Regions from separate parts of the Paraburkholderia sp. BGA-UO-ETr-F12 genome, predicted to be linked through region 4. Evidence: riboswitches for the same ligand, from Rfam matches in the RefSeq annotation. Region 4 holds a riboswitch; each other region holds the start of a gene.
The links. Region 4 has a riboswitch for cobalamin ahead of AC57B6_RS26215 (TonB-dependent receptor domain-containing protein). Riboswitches for the same ligand answer to the same signal wherever they lie in the genome.
Positions count from the first base shown of each region.

Region 1: linked by a shared signal. The riboswitch ahead of cobG (precorrin-3B synthase) and the one ahead of AC57B6_RS26215 (TonB-dependent receptor domain-containing protein) in region 4 are both predicted to bind cobalamin.
Region 2: linked by a shared signal. The riboswitch ahead of cobW (cobalamin biosynthesis protein CobW) and the one ahead of AC57B6_RS26215 (TonB-dependent receptor domain-containing protein) in region 4 are both predicted to bind cobalamin.
Region 3: linked by a shared signal. The riboswitch ahead of AC57B6_RS33740 (HoxN/HupN/NixA family nickel/cobalt transporter) and the one ahead of AC57B6_RS26215 (TonB-dependent receptor domain-containing protein) in region 4 are both predicted to bind cobalamin.

Region 1 is NZ_JCAQOZ010000046.1:234,877-239,896, forward strand. Features, by position in the region: gene AC57B6_RS20305 (cobalt-precorrin-6A reductase) at 20-742, opposite strand; gene cbiE (precorrin-6y C5,15-methyltransferase (decarboxylating) subunit CbiE) at 756-1,991, opposite strand; cobalamin riboswitch at 2,076-2,254, shown strand; gene cobG (precorrin-3B synthase) at 2,338-3,777, shown strand; gene AC57B6_RS20320 (precorrin-8X methylmutase) at 3,770-4,396, shown strand; gene AC57B6_RS20325 (precorrin-2 C(20)-methyltransferase) at 4,397-5,020, shown strand, end outside.
Region 2 is NZ_JCAQOZ010000057.1:268,178-273,197, forward strand. Features, by position in the region: gene AC57B6_RS27930 (cobyrinic acid a,c-diamide synthase CobB) at 1-948, opposite strand, end outside; gene cobO (cob(I)yrinic acid a,c-diamide adenosyltransferase) at 952-1,554, opposite strand; gene AC57B6_RS27940 (cobalamin biosynthesis protein) at 1,551-2,012, opposite strand; cobalamin riboswitch at 2,163-2,442, shown strand; gene cobW (cobalamin biosynthesis protein CobW) at 2,638-3,738, shown strand; gene cobN (cobaltochelatase subunit CobN) at 3,745-5,020, shown strand, end outside.
Region 3 is NZ_JCAQOZ010000066.1:49,381-54,400, forward strand. Features, by position in the region: gene AC57B6_RS33725 (YjjA family protein) at 167-625, shown strand; gene AC57B6_RS33730 (MerR family transcriptional regulator) at 803-1,201, opposite strand; gene AC57B6_RS33735 (alpha/beta fold hydrolase) at 1,288-2,196, shown strand; cobalamin riboswitch at 2,541-2,686, shown strand; gene AC57B6_RS33740 (HoxN/HupN/NixA family nickel/cobalt transporter) at 2,722-3,777, shown strand; gene AC57B6_RS33745 (DUF2946 domain-containing protein) at 3,981-4,361, shown strand; gene AC57B6_RS33750 (hypothetical protein) at 4,465-5,020, shown strand, end outside.
Region 4 is NZ_JCAQOZ010000056.1:490,255-495,274, reverse strand. Features, by position in the region: gene metE (5-methyltetrahydropteroyltriglutamate--homocysteine S-methyltransferase) at 1-1,636, shown strand, start outside; cobalamin riboswitch at 1,705-1,905, shown strand; gene AC57B6_RS26215 (TonB-dependent receptor domain-containing protein) at 2,255-4,186, shown strand; gene lpxA (acyl-ACP--UDP-N-acetylglucosamine O-acyltransferase) at 4,265-5,020, opposite strand, start outside.

The DNA.
Region 1 (5,020 bases), on a different contig from region 4:
CATGTCATGCACCTGCCATTCAGGCTGAGACTCGCAACGCTTCCAGCAAGTCGGCCACGCTTGCAAACTCGCGATCGACCGCGGGCAATTCAGGGCGACGCAGCATCACGACCGGCAAGCCGCGTTCGCGCGCGACTTCGAGTTTCGCCTCGGTGGCGCTACCCCCGCTGTTTTTGCTGACGATGACATCGAAGGCTTCCGCGCCGAACAGCGCTCGTTCGCCTTCGAGTGTAAACGGCCCGCGTGTCGCCAGAATCCGCGCACGCGGATGGGTTTCGGATGCGTCGAGGCAACGTATCGTCCAGAACTGCCGCAGAGGGATTTCGTCGAGATGCGCAAGCGGTTCGCGGCCGAGCGTGAAAAGCGGCCGCTTGAATGAAGCGAGCGCCGCCGTGAGTTCGGCCCAATCGCCGACCATGCGCCAGTCGTCGCCGGCTTGCGGCAGCCAGGCTTCGCGCCGCAGTGCCCAACACGGCACGCGCGCCGCGTCACTCGCTTTCACAGCATTAGCGCTAATCCGCGCGGCGTACGGATGCGTCGCGTCAATCACCAGGTCGATACGTTCGTCCGCGATATAGCGCGCCATCCCATCGCTACCGCCGAAGCCGCCCACACGCACCGCGCACGGCAGATCGTCCGGCACCTTGCCGAGGCCCGCGAGACTGTACACATGCTCATGACCGAGTTGTCTGGCGATCCGCACAGCATCGCCGGTGCCGCCGAGCAGCAGAACGCGCTTCATTGCACGGCTCCGATTACGGTTGAGGTGAGTTGCCGGACGCGCCGTTGGCCTGTTTTGTGACCTCCAGCAACGTAATCGGCAACGCCTGACGCCACGTATCGAAACCGCCGAGTGGCTGAGCCTCGGCCAGCGCGATGCGGGTCAGCGTGCCGCCATGCTGCTCCCGCCATGCCGCGAGCGCCGCCTCGCCCTGCAACGTGACGGCATTGGCGACCAGTCGGCCGCCTGCGCGCAGCCGCGTCCAGCACGCATCGAGCACGCCTGGCACCGTCACGCCGCCGCCGATGAACACGGCATCCGGCGCGGCCAATCCTGCCAGTGCCTCGGGCGCGCGGCCGGCGACCAGGTGCAAACCCGGCACGCCCAACGCATCGCGATTGTGTTCGATGAACCGCTGACGCTCCGCGTGCCCTTCGATCGCGATCGCGCGGCAGCCCGGATGCGCACGCATCCATTCGATGCCAATCGAGCCACTGCCCGCGCCGACGTCCCAGAGCAATTCGCCAGGCGTCGGCGCGAGGCGCGCCAGCGTGATCGCGCGAACGTCGCGCTTGGTCAACTGACCATCGTGGCGAAAGGCGTCGTCGGGCAAGCCGGTGGTCAACGGCAAACGCGGCGCGCCTTCCGTTGCACGGCATTCGAGCGCCACCAGGTTGAGCGCCGCCACGTCGCCCGCGGACCACTGGTCGGCGCGTCCGTCGATACACCGCTCCAGGTCGCCGCCCAAATGTTCCAGCACGCTCATTCGTGTCGCGCCAAAACCGCGCGCGTTCAGCAACTCAGACAGCGCTGCGGGCGTACGCCCGTCAGCGCTCAGAACGAACACGCGCGCGCCGTCGTACAAATGGGCATTCAGCGCCGGCAATGGCCGCCCCACCAGCGAAACCGTGGCGACGTCCTGCAATGGCCAGCCCAGCCGCGCAGCCGCTAGCGATATCGACGACGGCGCCGGTAGAACTCGCAACTCACCGGGCGGCAACCGCCGCGCCAGCGTCGCGCCGACGCCGAACAGCATCGGGTCGCCACTCGCCAGCACACACACGGGCCCACCACGCTCCGCCAGCAAAGGTGCAAGATCGAACGGCTTCGGCCATGCTGTCCGGCGCGCGGCCAGACGCCCGGGCAGCATCGCCAGATGACGTTCGCCGCCATAGATCACCGACGCTTCCAGCAAAGCACGCCGCGCGGGCCTCCCCAAGCCGGCGAAACCGTCATCGCCTATGCCCACCACAGTCAGCCACGCCGGCATGCATCCATCCTCATTCTGTGTCTTCAAATCTTGTGCTGTGCCACGCCGGTCAAAGCGTCCAGCCTCGTTGTGCTGTTCGAAAAAAGGCATAATACAGCCGCCGGTGCCCTTCGGGGCCGAAGAGGGAACACAGTATCGCTGTGGCTGCCCCCGCAACTGTATGCAGCGAGTCCGCCTGCGCTGCGCGCCACTGGTTTAACCGGGAAGGCCGCGGCGGACGATGACCTGCCAGCCAGGAGACCTGCCGGCCAGACTGTTCGTGCCAGCCACCATCGGGCGGGGTGTACCGATGCCGCAGCAATGCCCGTAAGGGCGGCGCTCGGGCTATCGCGCGACGCTCAACCCGGTGTCCGTCTTGAAGCAAGCTTCGCCCTCCACTGTTTTGCCTGACGCGGCGCTCGCGCTGCGGCCCTCCGCATGTCCGGGGCTGCTGCGCATCGTCGCCGCGCGCGACGGTGGGATCTGCCGGATCAAACTGCCCGGCGGCGAGTTGAGCGCCGCACAGGCCATCGCGATCGCCGAGGCCAGCACGCGGCATGCAAGCGGTGTGATCGAGCTGACCAATCGCGCGAATCTGCAGGTGCGTGGCGTGCGCAGCGGGCAGGAAACGGCACTGATCGCGGCGTTGCTCGACGCGGGCCTCGGACCGGCTGTCGAGCCGATTCGAGCCGACGCTGCGGTAGATGCCGCCAAGTCGCTGCTCGCGACTTCGGCGGACGACGTGCGCAATGTGATGCTGAGTCCGACTGCCGGGCGCGATCCATTTGCACTGTTCGACACGCGGCCTCTTTGCGCCGAACTGCTTGCCTTGCTGCAGACCGAAGCGCGTTTCGCGGCGCTGTCGCCCAAATTCGCGCTATTGCTCGACGGCGGCGAGCGCCTTGCGAGAGTCGATCATCCGCACGATGTCTGGCTGGCGGCGACGCAAGCCGAAGACGGCGTGCGATTTGTGTTCGGCCTGGCCGGTTGCCCCGCTGCAGAGATGAACGCGAAACCTGGCGCCCTCGGCGCCGTTCTGCCCAAGCAGGTCACCGGCCTGGTTCGCGCGCTGCTGCATACGTTCCTCGACCTGGGCACCGCCGATGCCACGCGCATGCGTCATCTGCTTACCGCGCATTCCATCGACGCCGTCTTGCAGCACGCTCGTCAGTACGTCGATTTCCCGCTGTCACGCGACGCGTCGCTCGCACACTGGCAACGCGGCACGCTTGCCGATGCCACGCTGCGGCTCGGCGCGCATGCTCAACGCGTGGTGGGCCTGCAGCACGTGGGCGGGCAGCCGCCGCTTGGGCGCCTCGACGCCGCCGCATTACGCGGCCTCGCGGAACTCTCTCAGCAGCACGGCAACGGCACGCTGCGCATCACGCCCTGGCAAAGCGTATTGCTTCCCGATATCGCGGCGCATAACGCATCCGCCGCGCTCGCGGAAATGAACGCGCTAGGTCTCGCCTGCGATCCCGCGCAGCCGATTACGCACCTGATCGCCTGCGCCGGTTCCACGGGTTGCGCAAAAAGCCTCGCCGACACCAAGGCCGATGCACTGCTTCTGGCGAATCGCTTGCCCGCTGGCGTCGACGTTCATCTGAGCGGCTGTCCGCGCTCATGCGCTGCGGCCCATTGCGCGCCGTACACGCTGCTGGCCACCGCGCCCGGCCTCTATGACCTCTATCGACACACCGGCGAACCGGATTTCGGCGCGTGCGTCGCGCACCAACTTACGATCGAACAGGCCGCCGACATGCTCGACTCATTGGCCCACCCGGCCCGGAGCCCTTTAGATGCTTGATTACATTCGCGACGGTCAGGAGATCTATCGCCAATCCTTCGCGACGATACGTGCTGAGGCCGATCTTTCGCGTATTCCCGCCGACCTCGAAAAACTCGCGGTGCGTGTGATCCACGCCTGCGGCATGGTGGACGTCATTGAAGACCTGCGGTTTTCCGCGGGGGCGGGCGCCGCGGGCCGCACGGCGCTGGCACAAGGCGCGCCGATTCTGTGCGACGCCGGCATGGTGGCGCAGGGCATCACGCGCGCACGATTGCCCGCCAACAACGAAGTGATCTGCACGCTCACGCATCAGGACGTGCCCGCTCTCGCGCGCGAACTCGGCAATACGCGTTCGGCCGCCGCGCTCGAATTGTGGCGGCCGCATCTGGCCGGCAGCGTCGTGGTGATCGGTAATGCGCCGACCGCCCTCTTCTATCTGCTAGACATGCTCGACGACGATGCACCGAAACCCGCGCTGATTCTTGGTTTTCCAGTCGGCTTTGTCGGCGCCGCCGAATCGAAAGCGATGCTGGCGGAAAATAGCCGCGGCGTGCCCTACGTCGTGATTCATGGCCGGCGCGGTGGCAGCGCGATGGCCGCCGCCGCGGTGAATGCGCTGGCGACGGAGGTCGAGTAAATGACCGTGCGAGGACGTTTATTCGGCCTGGGTGTCGGCCCCGGCGACCCGGAACTCATCACGCTAAAAGCGCTGCGCGTGCTGAAAGCGGCCCCCGTGGTCGCGTATTTCGTCGCGAAGGGTAAAAAGGGCAATGCCTTCAGCATCATCGAGGCGCATCTGCATGACGCTCAGCAGCATCTGCCGCTCGTGTATCCCGTCACGACCGAAGCGCTCGCACCGCCGCTTTCGTATGAAGCGATCATCGCCGATTTCTACGACACCGCCGCGGAGATCGTTGCCGGCCATCTCGACGCCGGCCGCGACGTCGCGGTGATTTGCGAAGGCGACCCGTTTTTCTACGGCTCGTATATGTATCTGCATGACCGCCTTGCCACGCGTTTCGAGGCCGAAGTCGTGCCCGGCGTGTGCTCGATGCTCGGCGGTGCGGCCGTGCTCGGCGCGCCGCTGGTGTATCGCAATCAGAGTTTGTCGGTGCTCTCCGGCGTGTTGCCCGAAGACGAATTGCGCCGGCGTCTTGCCGACGCCGACGCCGCGGTCATCATGAAACTCGGCCGCAATTTCGATAAGGTACGGCGCGTACTCGTCGAACTGGGACTCGCGCATCGGGCGCTTTACGTCGAA
Region 2 (5,020 bases), on a different contig from region 4:
GATCGGTTTGCCGGCTGCCGCGTGCGCGCGAATCGTTGCGGCACTGCGCGTGTTGCCTGCCAGCAAGGGTGCATGCAGTTCGGGATAGCCGCCTGGCAGGTACAGCGCGTCGGCATGCTCGGGCAGCGCCTCGTCGGCAAGCGGTGAGAAGTAGTCGACGTGTGCGCCGAGCGTTTCCAACAGCGTGACGTTGGCCGGATAGATGAACGAGAACGCGGCATCGCGCGCAATGGCGATTCGCTTGCCTTGCAGAATACGCGGCAATGCTTGCGGCGCGGGCGCGCCGAATTCGACCGGCGGCGCCAGTTCAGCCAGCGCGGTGTGCGCAAGCGCATCGGCGGCACGCTCCAGACGTGCATCCAGATCGTCGATCTCCGCGGCCTGATGCAAGCCGAGATGGCGATCGGGCAACTCGATGCCGTCGTGGCTGGCGATGTGCCCGCACCAGCGCAGCGCGGGCGGCAGTGCTTCCTGGAGCATTTGCGCGTGTCTTGGCGAGCCGACGCGATTGGCGAGCACACCGTAAAACGGCAGTTGCGGCCTGAATTGCGCGAGACCGAAGGCGACCGCGCCGAAGGTCTGCGCCATCGCTTTCGCCGAAATCACCGCGAGCACGGGCACGCCGAACGTGGTGGCCAGATCGGCGCTGCTCGGCGTGCCGTCGAACAGGCCCATGACGCCTTCGATCAGAATCAGGTCCGCCTCGGCCGCCGCCTGCGCGAGCAGGTTCCGGCAGGCCGTCTCGCCCACCATCCACAGATCGAGCGAGAGTACCGGCGCGCCGCTGGCTCGCGCCAGAATCATCGGGTCGAGAAAGTCGGGACCCGTCTTGAAGACGCGCACGCGTCGCCCAAGCCGCCGGTGGTAGCGCGCCAGACCCGCGGTAATCGTGGTTTTGCCTTGTCCCGACGCGGGCGCGCTGATGAACAGGGCGGGGCATGCGGACATTGCCTAGAACTCCACGCCGCGCTGCGCTTTCACGCCTTGCTCGCGATACGGGTGCTTGACGATGCGCATTTCGGTGACGAGATCTGCGGCTTCGATCAGCGCATCGGGCGCGTGACGGCCGGTTACCACCACGTGCAGCATCGGTGCGCGCGCGTTCAGTACCGACAGCACTTCGTCGAGCGGCAGGTATTCGTACTTGAGCACGGTGTTCAGTTCGTCGAGGATTACCATCTGATAATCGCCGCTCTCGATCATGCGGCGCGCTTCGTCCCAGCCTTTGCGCGCGGTGGCGATGTCGGCGTCGCGATTCTGGGTGTTCCAGGTGTAGCCGTCACCCATCGTGACGAAGTCGCACTGGGCGATCGCACCGAGGAAGTCGCGCTCCGAGGTATGCAGCGCGCCCTTGATGAATTGCACGACGCCAAGGCGCATACCGTGCCCGAGCACCCGCACGGCCATGCCGAACGCTGCAGTGGTTTTGCCTTTGCCTGTGCCGGTGTTGACGATCAGCAGACCTTTTTCGACGGTAGCGTTGGCCTGTTTTTTTTCGTGGCCTTCGCGCCGGCGTTCGGTCATGCGTTGATGCGATTCGGGGTCGGTCTTCATTGCAGGTCCTGTTCTGGAGAGTCGTTATCTGTCTGTTCGCTGACGGTCTGCGTGCTGCCCGAGGAGGCTATCGCCACCGTGACGCCGCCGTGCACGGTTTTACGCACCAGCAAGCGCGCGTTGTGGGCATCGACCACTTCGGCCACTTCGAACGCGCCGGCCGCGGCGAGCAGCGCGCATGGCTCGCAGACGCCGTTTATGCCGAGATGTTCGCGCACCGCCGCCGACGGATCGTCGACACATATCGCCGCAATCTGCGCGCAGCTGAACAACTTCAGCGGCAGCGCGTGGCGTGTGCAGAATTCGAGCAAGCCGGCTTCGTGGGCTTTGGTGTCGACCGAGGCAATCGCTGCGATTTCGCCGAATGCACGCGAGCGGAGCGTGGCGCGCACAGCCGCTTCGATCTGCTCAGCGGAACTGTGCGAGCGACAACCGATGCCGATGCTGAGTGTTTTCATGAAGGGGTCTGCGAGAGTTGCGGTGGTCCAGGCGGCCCGTAGGGGCGGGCACCCAACGCGCGCATACGATAGCACACGGCAGGTCGCGCCGGCATGGCGAAAAGGCCCTGCCAGACCCCGTGTTTCCTTGACGGCATGGGGCTCTCGGCCTAAACTCGCACGCACTTTGGTGCTCGTGTGCGCGCTCGTGCGCATGCAGTTAAACGGGAAACAGGGTGCCCACCTGCCATGGACCGGGCTAACCTGTGCTGCCCCCGCAACGGTAAGCGAAATGCGGTTCCAGATTGATTGTCTGGCGCCGCGGAGCCGGCTTCGATGTCCACGCGCAAGGCCGCGTCGGCATATGACCACTGGACGAGAAACCACTCGTCCGGGAAGGGGAAGCGGCGCTTTCGCCAGCCCGGATACCGGCCAGACGACGAAGAACGACCCCGCGGGGATGCGGCGGTGCGTTCATGATCGCATTACTGTTTTCCGTTGCCCCGGCAACGCCGTTGTTCGTCCCCGTGTTTTGCCATTGTTATCGCTATTGCCTGCGGGGCGCGGCCCCGTTTGCGTGACCGATACGGACAAAACGCGCAAACACGCCGGCGTGCACCTGCAACTCCCACGGATGGACCTCACGATGCAAACTCAAATGCGCAAGATTCCCGTCACCATCGTCACGGGCTTTCTCGGTAGCGGCAAGACCACGCTGCTGCGGCACATTCTTCAGAACGCGGGCGGCAAGCGCATCGCGGTGATCGTCAACGAGTTCGGCGAACTCGGCATCGACGGGGAAATCCTCAAGGGTTGCGGCATCGGCTGCGATGAAAACGGCGTCGAAACCGAAGGCCAACTGTATGAACTCGCGAACGGCTGCCTGTGCTGCACCGTGCAGGAAGAGTTTTTCCCGGTGATGGAAAAGCTGGTGGAGCGCCGCGAGCAGATCGATCACGTGCTGATCGAAACCTCCGGTCTCGCGTTGCCGAAGCCGCTCGTGCAGGCTTTCAACTGGCCGCAGATCAAGAACAGCTTTACCGTCGACGCGGTCGTTACCGTGGTTGACGGGCCGGCCGCGGCGAGCGGCCAGTTCGCCGACAATCCAGTGGCGGTGGATGCGCAGCGCAAGGCCGATCGGAATCTCGATCACGAATCGCCGTTGCACGAACTGTTCGAAGACCAGTTGTCGGCCGCCGATCTGGTGATTCTGAATAAAACCGACCTGCTCGACGAATCGCATCAGGCTTCGGTCGAAGCGCTCATTCGTGAAGAAATTCCGGCGCAGGTGAAGATCGTACGCGCGCAGATGGGCCAGCTCGATCTGCATACGCTGCTGGGTCTCGAAGCGGCCTCGGAGGAAACGATCCACTTGCGCCACGATCATCATGGTTCGGCTGACGACGCCGATCACCACCATGACGAGTTCGATTCGGTGGTGGTGCAGGCGAACGTTGCGTCGCGTGAGGCGGTGATCGCGGCGTTGCAAGGGCTGGTCGAAACGAACACGATTTACCGCGTCAAAGGTTTCGCGGCGCTGCCGGGTGCGGCGATGCGCCTCGTGATTCAGGGCGTGGGCCGTCGTTTCGATAGTTACTTCGACCGCCGCTGGCAGGCCGGGGAAGTGGGCGAAGGTCTGCAAAGCCGCTTCGTGCTGATCGGCGAAGACCTCAACCAGGCCGCGCTGCAACAGGCATTCGACGCCGCCCTGGGCGCTGCGGCGAGCGTCCAGCCGCAACAGGCGTAAGCGCTCATGCATCTGCTGCGCACCACGCCGGGCGGTTTTGTGGACGACACGCAAGGCGTGATCCGTATCGATCAGCAGCCTGCCGATATCGTGGTGCTCAGTTCCGCCGATACCACGCTGTCGCTTCTGGCGAGCGTGTTTCCTCGTCTGGGCGACGGCTTTCCGAGCGTGCGGCTTGCGAACGTCACCTATTTGCGGCAGCCGGCGTCGGTCGATTTCTATATCGAAGACGTGCTGCAGCATGCGCGTGTGGTGGTGGTCGATCATCTTGGCGGCGAGGCGTACTGGCCGTACGGAATCGAACAGGTTGTCGCGCTCGCCGAGCGCAAGCAGCAGACGCTCGCGATGTTTTCGGGCGATCTGCAGGAAGACCCGAACCTGCTCGCGCGCAGCACCGCCGACGCCGATTTATGCCATCAGCTATGGCGCTATCTGCGTGAAGGCGGCCCGCAGAATGCCGAAGCGTTCCTGCGTTGCATTGCGTACCGCTCATTTGGCTGGGGACGCGAACCTGCGCCGCCGCGCGCATTGCCCGCCGCGACGCTTTACCATCCGGAACGCGACACGCCGACGATGGCCGACTGGCAATCGCGCTGGCGCGAAGGCGCGCCGGTTGCCGCGATCCTGTTCTATAAGGCGCATCTTCAGGCGGCCAACACCGCTGTATTCGACGCGCTGATCGATGCGCTCGAAGCACAGGGTCTGAATCCACTGCCCATCGCAATTACGTCCCTGAAAGATGCAATGAGCCGCGAGGTCGTGCAGCAATTGTGCGCGCAACACCATGCCGCGCTTGTGCTGAACACGACCGCATTCGCCGCATCCGCAATCGACGACCCCGGGCCGCTAGCGCTGGCCGGCGACGCGCCGGTGATGCAGGTGATCCTGAGCGGCGGCAATCGCGAAGATTGGCTCAAGGACAATCAGGGCCTCAACTCGCGTGATATCGCCATGCATATCGCGCTGCCGGAAGTGGACGGCCGCATCATCACGCGCGCGATCAGCTTCAAGGGGCTCGCGTATCGTTGTCCGCACACGCAGGTCGACGTGGTGCGTTATCAGCCGGACCTGGAGCGTGTCGGCTTTCTGGCCGAACTGAGCCGCCGCTGGTGCCGTCTGCGCACGCTCGATAGCGCGCAGAAGAAACTCGCGCTGATCCTCGCCAATTATCCGATGAGCGAAGGGCGGATCGGCAATGGTGTGGGGCTCGATACGCCGGCCTCGGTGGTCGGCATTCTGTCCATGTTGCGCGACGACGGATATCGCGTCGCGGACGTGCCCG
Region 3 (5,020 bases), on a different contig from region 4:
TGCCGATTGATCGGGCTGCGTGACCGGCCCGCTATGCGTCGTGTTCGAGGCCCCGCTGTCAGGTAATGGATGCATGTTGGGTAGCGCGATTGGGGCGCCGAGTCTGCCGCGGGTGGGAAAAGAACTATAGTAAAGAGGATTTCCAGCCATCCGAAGGAGTTCGAGTATGAAAGCACGTACCTATCGCGCCACCGCTACCGGGATTCTGATCGCCGCGTTGCTACCTGTCTGCGCTGCCCAGGCGCAGCTCGGAAACCTGCTCAACCAGAGCGGAGGCGGCGGGTCGTCCGGTGGTCTGGGGAGCCTTGGCGGCGTGGGCAGTGCGCTGTCGGGTCAGTCATTGACCTCGGGCAGCACAAGCAACGTGGCGGGCGTACTCGAGTTCTGCATCAAGAACAACTATCTCAACGGCAATAGCGCGTCTTCGGTCAAGGACTCGCTGATGAGCAAGCTTCCCGGCGGCTCCAGTTCAGCCTCGTCCGACAGCGGCTATACCAACGGCGCCAAGGGCATCCTGAGCAGCGGCAATGGCCAGCAACTGGACCTGAGCGGCGGTGGTCTGCAGCAACAGGTCACGAAGCAGGTCTGCGACAAGATTCTCGCCCAAGGCAAATCCCTGCTGTGATCCGGCAGCGGACCATGCTCGTGTCGGCGCGCGTACTCGACAAAGCCGATGGAATGCCCACGCTGCCCAATGTGAAGTTCTACGCGTTCGCGAATACGACTTCGGTGGCCGCGCGTGAATTGATCTCCGCGGTCGAGAAATCCGGCAGACACACTGGGTTTTCCATGCCTGCGCGCGTCAATCGACCGGCGGAACCACGCCTTCCGACAAGGTCTTGATGAGCCTGGTGCGACGCCGTTCAAGATCCGCGATCTGACGATCGATAGCGGCGAGGCGTTGCCGCTGAACGTCGGTGATCTGGTCGCACGACCGGGCGCCTTCGGTCAACAGCATGCAGTCCGGGAACCCGCGAATATCCTCGATGGTGAAACCGGTCGCGATCATGCGCTGGATCTGCCTGACCTGCGCGACCGCCTTTTCGGGAAACATGCGGTAGCCGTTGCTCGCTCGCACCGATGCGAGCAGACCGTGTTCGTCGTAGTGCCGTATCGACCGCACGCTCGCGCCGGTGCGCTGCGAGAGCTCGCCGATGGTCAGCACGATGGTCGGCAATTCGTGTGCGGGCATCCTGTTCATGAAAAACAGCTTAGCACAAGCCGCTTGACTCTCACATCAGTGTGAGGGTTGAGACTGGCTGAACTGTCAATCATGAGGAATATGCCATGCGCGCCCGAATTTTCAGTAACGTTTTGATTGCCGCCGTCGCGGCGAGCACCCTCCTCTCGTTCGTACCCGCGGCGGCCGCCGGTTCGACGAACTATATGGTTGCATCGAAGGACGGGGTCAGGCTGGCGGTTCAGGAAACCGGCAACCCCGACGGCCCGCCGGTCATTCTGATCCACGGTCTGCTCGGCAGTCGCCTGAACTGGGACGCGCAGGTGCAAAGCCCCGCATTGCGCCAGTACCGGATCATTACGTACGATCTGCGCGGCCACGGTCTGTCGGACAAGCCCACCGGCGCAGTGCCGTATCACGACGGCCGCCGCTGGGGCGACGACCTCGCGGCCGTGATCAATGGCTCGCACGTGAAGAAACCCGTCGTGGTCGGATGGTCGCTTGGTGGCGTGGTGATATCCAACTACCTCGCAGCCTATGGCGATCGCGCCATCGCCGGTGCCGTGTACGTGGATGGCGTGGTCGAACTGACGCCCGGCCAGCTCGTGGCACACCCCGAGGTCTACCGGGACATGAACGCCCGTGATCTGAAGACGCATCTCGACGGCGAGCGCAGCTTTGTCGGACTTTGCTTCAACCGGCGGCCTGATGCCGACACGTTCGCCCGGCTGCTCGCCAACGCCGCGATGGCGTCCTGGGACATGCAACGAGAAGTCCCTACGATGACGGTGTTCGCCGCCGAGGGTCTCGGCAACGCGCATGTGCCATTGCTCTTCCTCTACGGCGGCAAGGATTCGCTGGTCGATACCCACGCGACGCTTGCCCGCGCCACCGCGCTCAATCCCCGCGTCGTCAGCAAGGTGTACGCTGAATCAGGCCACGCGCCGTTTATTGAGGAGCCCGATCGTTTCAATCGCGACCTGGCCGAGTTCGTCAGAACGGCTACCGGGCAATGAAGACCGAGGTACTGCCCGCCCTTGTGCCTTTGTGCCTTTGCCTCGCGGCGAACCGTCTTGCGGATGCCGGATAAGCGCCCGGGCGTGAACGATCCTGCATCCGCATGCACCGTCATGGCGCCCATGCCCAGCCGTTACGCATGTTGCGCCAGACAGGTGCATGCCGGCAGCACATGGCCTCGTTTGCCGTGTCGGCTGAAATCCCCATGGCAACAGCGTTCTTCGCCTGACCGCATCAGAGGTGGCATGACTCTTGTGCATGTTTCTCAAACTCTCATACAAAAGCGGATGCCGGATGCACGAATATCGATTACGACGCAAACCATACTTGCCGCTCAACGCGCCCGCATTGTATAAGCGTCAGGCATCACCTTGTCAGGACGGAAAGTGAAGCCGGTGAGAATCCGGCACGGTCGCGCCGCTGTATCCGGTTGGGCAGTCTCACGATTGCTGAACCGGGAGTCAGACCTCTTGTCGACCTGCTTCTCCCTCAAATGGGACGCGCCAATCCCAAGGACCTAACCGATGATTTCTCAGTTTGCCAAAGTTTTCAGTGACTCGAGTACGGAGGTGCGAAGCAAGCTCTTCGGCATCTACAGCCTGTTAATCGCGCTCAATGTGCTGGCGTGGACATGGGCCGTCGTGGCATTCCGCAACCATCCGCTGCTGCTCGGAACCGCGCTGCTGGCCTATGGTTTCGGATTGCGTCATGCCGTCGACGCCGATCACATCGCCGCAATCGACAATGTCACGCGCAAATTGATGCAGGAAAAGAAGCGGCCTGTGGCGGTGGGCTTCTTCTTTTCGCTTGGCCATTCAACGGTTGTCGTGCTCGCGTCCGTCGCCGTTGCGATTACGGCATCCGCCATGCAAACGCGTTTCGATCATTACAAGGAAATTGGCGGGGTCATCGGAACCCTGGTGTCGGCGCTGTTTCTGTTCGCGATCGCGCTCATGAATCTGATCATTCTCAAGTCGATCTATAGCGCGTGGCGTCACGTCAGAAACGGCGGCAAATATGTCGAAGACGATTTCGACATGCTGCTGGCGGATCGCGGCTTTCTGTCCCGGCTCTTTCGCCCGCTGTTCCGCCTGATTACCCGCAGCTGGCACATGTACCCGCTGGGCTTTCTGTTTGGCCTGGGATTCGATACGGCAACCGAAATCGGCTTGCTAGGGATCGCCGCAACGCAGGCCTCCAGGGGTCTCTCTCCATGGGCGATCATGGTGTTTCCCGTCCTCTTCAGCGCCGGCATGTCGCTGATCGATACGCTTGACGGACACCTGATGTTAGGCGCTTACGGCTGGGCCTACCTGAAACCGATCCGCAAAATCTACTACAACATGACCATCACGCTGGTGTCGGTCATCGTGGCCGTCGTGATTGGCGGTATAGAAGCGCTGGGGCTGATCGCCGACCAGTTGAAGCTGCAAGGTCCGGTGTGGGATGCCATCGGCACGCTCAATGAAAATTTCGGAACGCTCGGCTACATCATCATCGGCATCTTCGTTCTTAGCTGGATTGCGTCGGTCCTGATCTATCGGGCAAAGCGTTTCGACGAACTGGAAGTGAGCCGCTAACGGCACGCGTCAGTCCGCCCGGGATTCGAGCGGACTGACGGCATCGAAAGCGTGACTTCGCACGCTCGTAAGCCGGTTGTAACCCTGCGCTGAAATTGGTAATAGCGCTACCTTGGACATGTGAAACCTTGTATCTTTGGCTGAGTAGCCGCGTGGCATAATCAGCGCCTCGCTCTTACCTGTATGCGTGCTCCGTTCTCAGCATGTTTCGCTCGCGCCTCCTGAAGATTGGCAACCTGTTCGGATTGCTTGCGATCCTGATGAGCACGCTTGCGCCAACGGTTTCGCAGGCGCTAGCAGCACATAACCGGCTGGGCGAAGCACTCTCGAGCTACTGCACCGCGGAGCCGGACACCACGCCGCTCGCGCATGCCGGCAAGTCGTCGCACTCCTCAGCATTCCACTGGCAAGCGTGCGCCTACTGCGGCATGCTTGCTCATGCACCGGTATTGCCGGGCACGCCGGCGGTGTTTGCCGCCACGCAATTGGTCGTGCGTGCGCCGGTTGTCGCCACGCGCAATGCGCTCCACGTCCCCCTCTTCTACACCGCGGCCCAGCCGCGTGCGCCGCCTGTCTTTTCCTGAGTCGACCTGTACCTGAACAGAATCCGCGCTGTGCGAGCAGTCGTGGCGTGTCGCCGCACGCACGCGCTGCGCGGTATCAAGACAATTGGAGAAGGACTCAATCATGCGTAAGCTTTTCAAGCGGCACGCGGCGCCCGCGCGCGCCGCTCTGATGGCGGCGGCCGGCGCCGCCGCCTGCCTTGCCGGTTCGCCGGCTGCTTCGGCCCATTCGGTCGTCGGCGATCGGGTATTCCCCGCCACCTTGACGGTCGACGACCCAGGCGTCGGCGATGAATTCGACACCCAGTTCGGCCATATCAAGACGCAGGACGACAACGGGGACAACATGAACGTCAACACCGTCTCCTACGAGTGGGACAAGCTGATCACAAAGAATCTCGCGTTCAGCATTGGCAGCAACTACGTCACGCAGAACGCGCCGAACGGCGGTTCGGCCAAGGGCTGGGACAACCTCAGCGTGGGCGCGAAGTACATGATCTACGCCAATGCGCGTCACGAGTTCATGGCGTCGATAGGACTGCTCGCGGAAATCGGCGGCACCGGCGCAAAATCGATCGCCAACGCTTATTCCACGCTCACGCCAAGTTTTTATTTCGGCAAGGGCTTTGGCGACCTGCCTGCCTCACTTGGCTACCTGCGTCCCTTTGCCGTGACGGGGG
Region 4 (5,020 bases):
GTACACCGTGCTGGGCGACTCCGGCGTCAAGGTGCTGCTGGCAACCTATTTCGACACCGCCGCCGGGCACGCGCCAACCGTCGCCAAGCTGCCCGTGCATGGTGTGCATATCGATCTGGTCAAGGCGCCGCAGCAACTGGAGGCCTGGTGCTCGGCGCTGCCGGCGGACAAGGTCCTGTCGGTCGGTGTTATCGACGGACGCAACATCTGGCGCGCCGATCTGGCTGCCATTGCCGCTTCGCTCAAGAGCCTTTACGCGCAACGCGGCGACCGGCTGTGGATCGCGCCGTCCTGCTCGCTGGCCCATGTGCCGGTCACGCTCGCGTCCGAAAAGAAACTCGATGCCGAACTCAAATCGTGGCTTGCCTTCGCGACTGAAAAACTCGATGAGCTCAGCACGATTGCACTGGCGCTGCGCCACCTGGGCGCCGGGCTGCCGGGCGCCGGGCTGCCGGCAGCAGCCCGGGCGGCGCTCGCCGCAGCGACCACCGCACTCGAGTCGCGCCGCCACTCCGGAGCGGTATTCAATGTGCTGGTTCAGCGGCGTGTCGCCGCTATCGCCGAGACCATGGCCAGCCGCAAGAGCCCGTTCGCCGAACGCAGCCGTGTGCAGCGCCACTCGCTCAAATTGCCGCTCCTGCCCACCACGACAATCGGTTCGTTTCCGCAAACGCCGGCGATCCGGCAAGCGCGCGCCGCCTATCGCCGCGGCGAAATGCGCGCGCTCGAGTATCTCGAACGTATGCGGGCCGAAACGGCGACCGTCGTCCGGCGACAGGAAGAACTCGGGCTCGACGTGCTGGTGCACGGCGAAGTCGAACGCAACGACATGGTCGAATTCTTTGCGGACAAGCTCTGGGGGTATGCGCTCACCGAAAACGGATGGATCCAGAACTACGGCTCGCAATGCGTCAAGCCGCCGATCATTTACGGCGACATCTACCGGCCCGAGCCGATGATCGTGGACGCAGCCTGCCATGCGCAGTCGTTGACCGACCGCCTGGTGAAAGGCGTACTGACCGGACCGGTCACCATGCTCGAATGGTCGTTTGTTCGTGACGACCAGCCGCGTTCGACCACGGCGCTCCAATTGGCGCTCGTCATTCGCGACGAAGTTATGGACCTCGAAAAGGCCGGCATCCGCATCATTCAGATCGATGAGCCCGCCTTTCGCGAGGGCTTGCCGTTGCGTAAGGCGGACTGGTCAGACTACCTCGACTGGGCGACCCGGGCCTTCAGGATTTCGGCGGGCGGCGTTTCCGACGCCACGCAGATCCACACCCATATGTGCTATTCGGAATTCAACGACATCCTGCCGTCGATCGCCGCGCTGGATGCGGACGTGATCACGATCGAGACATCGCGCTCTTCGATGGAGCTGCTCGACGGCTTCGGCGAGTTCGCCTATCCCAACGGAATCGGACCCGGCGTATACGACACCCATTCGTCGCGCGTGCCGAGTGCCGAAGCCATGCAGCGCCTGCTCGAACGCGCCTGCGAGGTCATCCCCGCCGACCGTTTGTGGGTCAACCCCGACTGCGGCCTGAAAACCCGGGGCTGGCCGGAGACGGAAGCCGCCTTGTCCAATATGGTGCTGGCCGCCAGGGCACTGCGGCAAAGGCTTGCAGTCCAGTAAGCCAGGCGTAATAACAACAGGAAGCGTACCGCCAACGCCGTGGTGATTGACGGCAACCACTACGCATCGGTACGCTTCGCGCTGATGGTTCCCGTTATCGGGATCAAAGGGAACGCAGTACGAGCAGCCATGCTCCGAATCTGCGGCTGCCCCCGCAACTGTAAGCGGCGAGTCCGTGCCATTCATGACCACTGGAGCAGAGCACCGGGAAGGTCGGCACGTGACATTGACCCGTGAGCCAGGAGACCTGCCATCGAACCGAGGTCTGCGCAGCCGCACCGGGCGGGGTGTCCCGATGTGCAAGCACCGCTCTTGAGCGGTTGCCCGCTGCAACGACAGCCCAAGCCTCAGGATCTGTCATGTCCACTGCTGTTCAATCCGGTTCCCTAAAGGGGGAGCCTCGCGTCGGCGCGTCGTCGCCATGGATAGCGCTTTCGCCGCCTTCAGGATTGCCGCCTGGCCTGGCTCGTTCGTCCCCTGTCGCCTGAAGCGCTACGACGAACTGGAAGCCTGTTGCGCCACACATTAAATCTTTGAGCGCGGCTAAACGGCCGCTGGCCCCTTGGTCCTCCAGCTCGCCACCCATATAGAAATCAGCAAGAACGAGCCCATCTCATCATGAAGTTCCGTCGACTCATCATCACCTCTGCCCTGACCGTCTCCGCATGGCAGGTTGCACAGGCCGCGGACGACACGCCGTTGCAGCAGCCGGAGCAGACGCCGGCTGAAACCACGCTGCCGAATATTCTCGTCAGCGGCGACACGCAACATCTGCCGCAATCATTCGACCAACGCTTCGCCACCACTCAGGTTCTGACGCGCGCCGATCTCGATCGTCTTACGCCCGCCGACCCGAGTATCACGCAGGCCCTCGCCACGCTGCCCGGCGTCACCATTTCCCAAACCGGCGGACCCGGTTCTTCCGCCGCGGTCAGTATCCGCGGTTCGTCGGCCAGTCAGGTCGCGGTGTTTATCGACGGCATCCGGGTCGGTTCCTCGACCACCGGGCAAGCTGCGTGGGCCGATCTGCCGACCTCCGCGTTCGACCGCGTCGAGGTAATCTCGGGGCCGGCGGCCGCCTCGTTCGGCGCGGACGCGATGGGCGGCGTCATACAGTTGTTCACCAACCATGCATCCAATCAGCCGAATCGGACCACCGTTTCGGTAGGCGGCGGTTCGAACAAGACCTTCGATACACAGATCCGCACGTCCGGCAGTATCCCGTCCACGGGTCCGCTTTCGGCACTCTCCGGACTGACCTACTCGCTCGGCCTGCACGACTACAACACCGCCGGGATCGATGCGACCCAGCCGTACGCCTACGGTCACGAGGACGGCCGCAATCCGTACCATGCGCAGGACGTGGACGCGCGACTCGGTTACGCGCACGACAACTGGTCGCTCTCCGCGTTCGCTCTGTATCACAAGTCCGATCTGTCGTACGACAATGCCGGCGGCGCCGACCGGCAGCTCGATCATCAACTGACGACGGGCCTCGCATTTCATCTGGACGTGACGCCGACCACCCAGTTCGACCAGTCGGTGGGTTATGCGACGGACCGCCAGTTCGTCTACGCGAACAACCCAGGCATTCCGTCCGATGAGTTCGATTCGACGCGTTTGAGCACCACGACCTCGCTAACGCATCAGGAGCGCGGGCTGACGCTGTTCGGTCTGCCGCTATCCGGAGAATCAAAAGTTGCGTACGATTTCAGCCGTGAGCTGGCGTTCATGCCGGTGGATGTGCCTCAAGGCTTGCCGGCCCGCAACGATTCGTCTTTCTCGCTCCATCAGTCGGCCACGCTCGGTGCGCTGACGGTGTTCCTCGCGGGTCGCCACGACGTTGTCCAGGGTGTGTCGGTCAATACCGGCAATGTCGCCGTGGCCTATGCGATCACGCCGGTTTATACGGCGCGCCTCTCGTATGGCAATGCTTTCCGCCTGCCGACGTTTAACGATCTGTACTATCCGGGCTATTCGAACCCGAATCTGTTGCCCGAGCGCAGCGATACGGTGGAGGCAGCGCTAGACGCGTCGACCTCGCTCGGCACCTTCACGGCCGCCGTTTATGACACCCGGGTTCATGACCTGATCTCGTTCAACCCCGCGCTCAGTATGCCCGTGAACATCGGGCGCGCGCACATCCAGGGCATCGATCTGTCCTACAAGGGCACTATCGGCAAATCGACGCCGGTTAGCGTTGCGGTCGGCATAATGAATCCGCAGGACGTCACGGATCAGACGTGGCTCCCCCGCCGTCCGCGCCAGACGATTAGTCTGAGCGTGGACCACATGTGGGACGAATTCCACCTGCACGCGCTCAGCACCGGCGTCTCGCTGCTTTATGGCGGCTCGACCTTCGACGACCAGTACAACACGACCTATCTGCCGTCGTACACGCGAGTCGATCTGCGCGCCGCGTACAGGATCAATTCGCACCTCACCGTCTCCGCCAACCTGTCGAACCTGTTTAACCGGCAGTACGTCACCGCATACGGTTACAACTCGCTCGGCCGCACGGCATTCGGCAAGGTGGCGTATACGTTCTAGGCGGAACCAGGCTCACGCTTTCTGTCGTCGGGCGACAATTCTCCCGACGACATAGCCCGCGTATTGCCGCACAGGACCTTATCGAATCAAACCGCGAGTCGAGCGAGTCAGAAACTCGTAAAACGGCTGGACTTCGGCGTGAGCAGAGGCGATCTCCGCGATCTCCGGCTTCGCTTCATCAAGCGTCTTGCCGCTCCGGTACAGCAGCTTGTAGGCCTGTCGAATGGCCTGTATTGCCTCTTTGCTGAAACCCCGGCGTTGCAGCCCCGTGGTGTTCACACCAACGGGCGAAGCGTGATTGCCCTGGGCAATCACGAACGGCGGTACGTCCTGGGCGATGCCCGAACAGCCCCCCACCATGACGTGCGCGCCGATGATGCAGAACTGATGAACCGCAACCATCCCGCCAATAATTACGTAGTCGTCCAGAATTACGTGACCGCCTAGCGTTGCATTGTTTGCCAGAATGCAATGGTTGCTCACGATGCAATCGTGGGCAACATGAGCGTTGACCATCAGAAGATTGTCGTTTCCAACCCGGGTAACGCCGCCGCCCTGGACCGTGCCGCGATGGATCGTGACGCTCTCCCGGATTCTGTTCCGATCGCCTATTTCCACCAGCGTCGGCTCGCCGGCGTACTTCAGGTCCTGGTTGTCCTCTCCAATCGTGGCGAACGGGTAGACGGTGTTGTCCCGGCCAATGCGGGTATGGCCGCTTACGACAACGTGCGACTTCAGTACGGTGCCTTCACCAATCTCGACATCGCCGCCGACGCAGCAATAAGGACCAATGCGAACGCCGGCACCAATCACAGCGCCCTCTTCAATCACCGC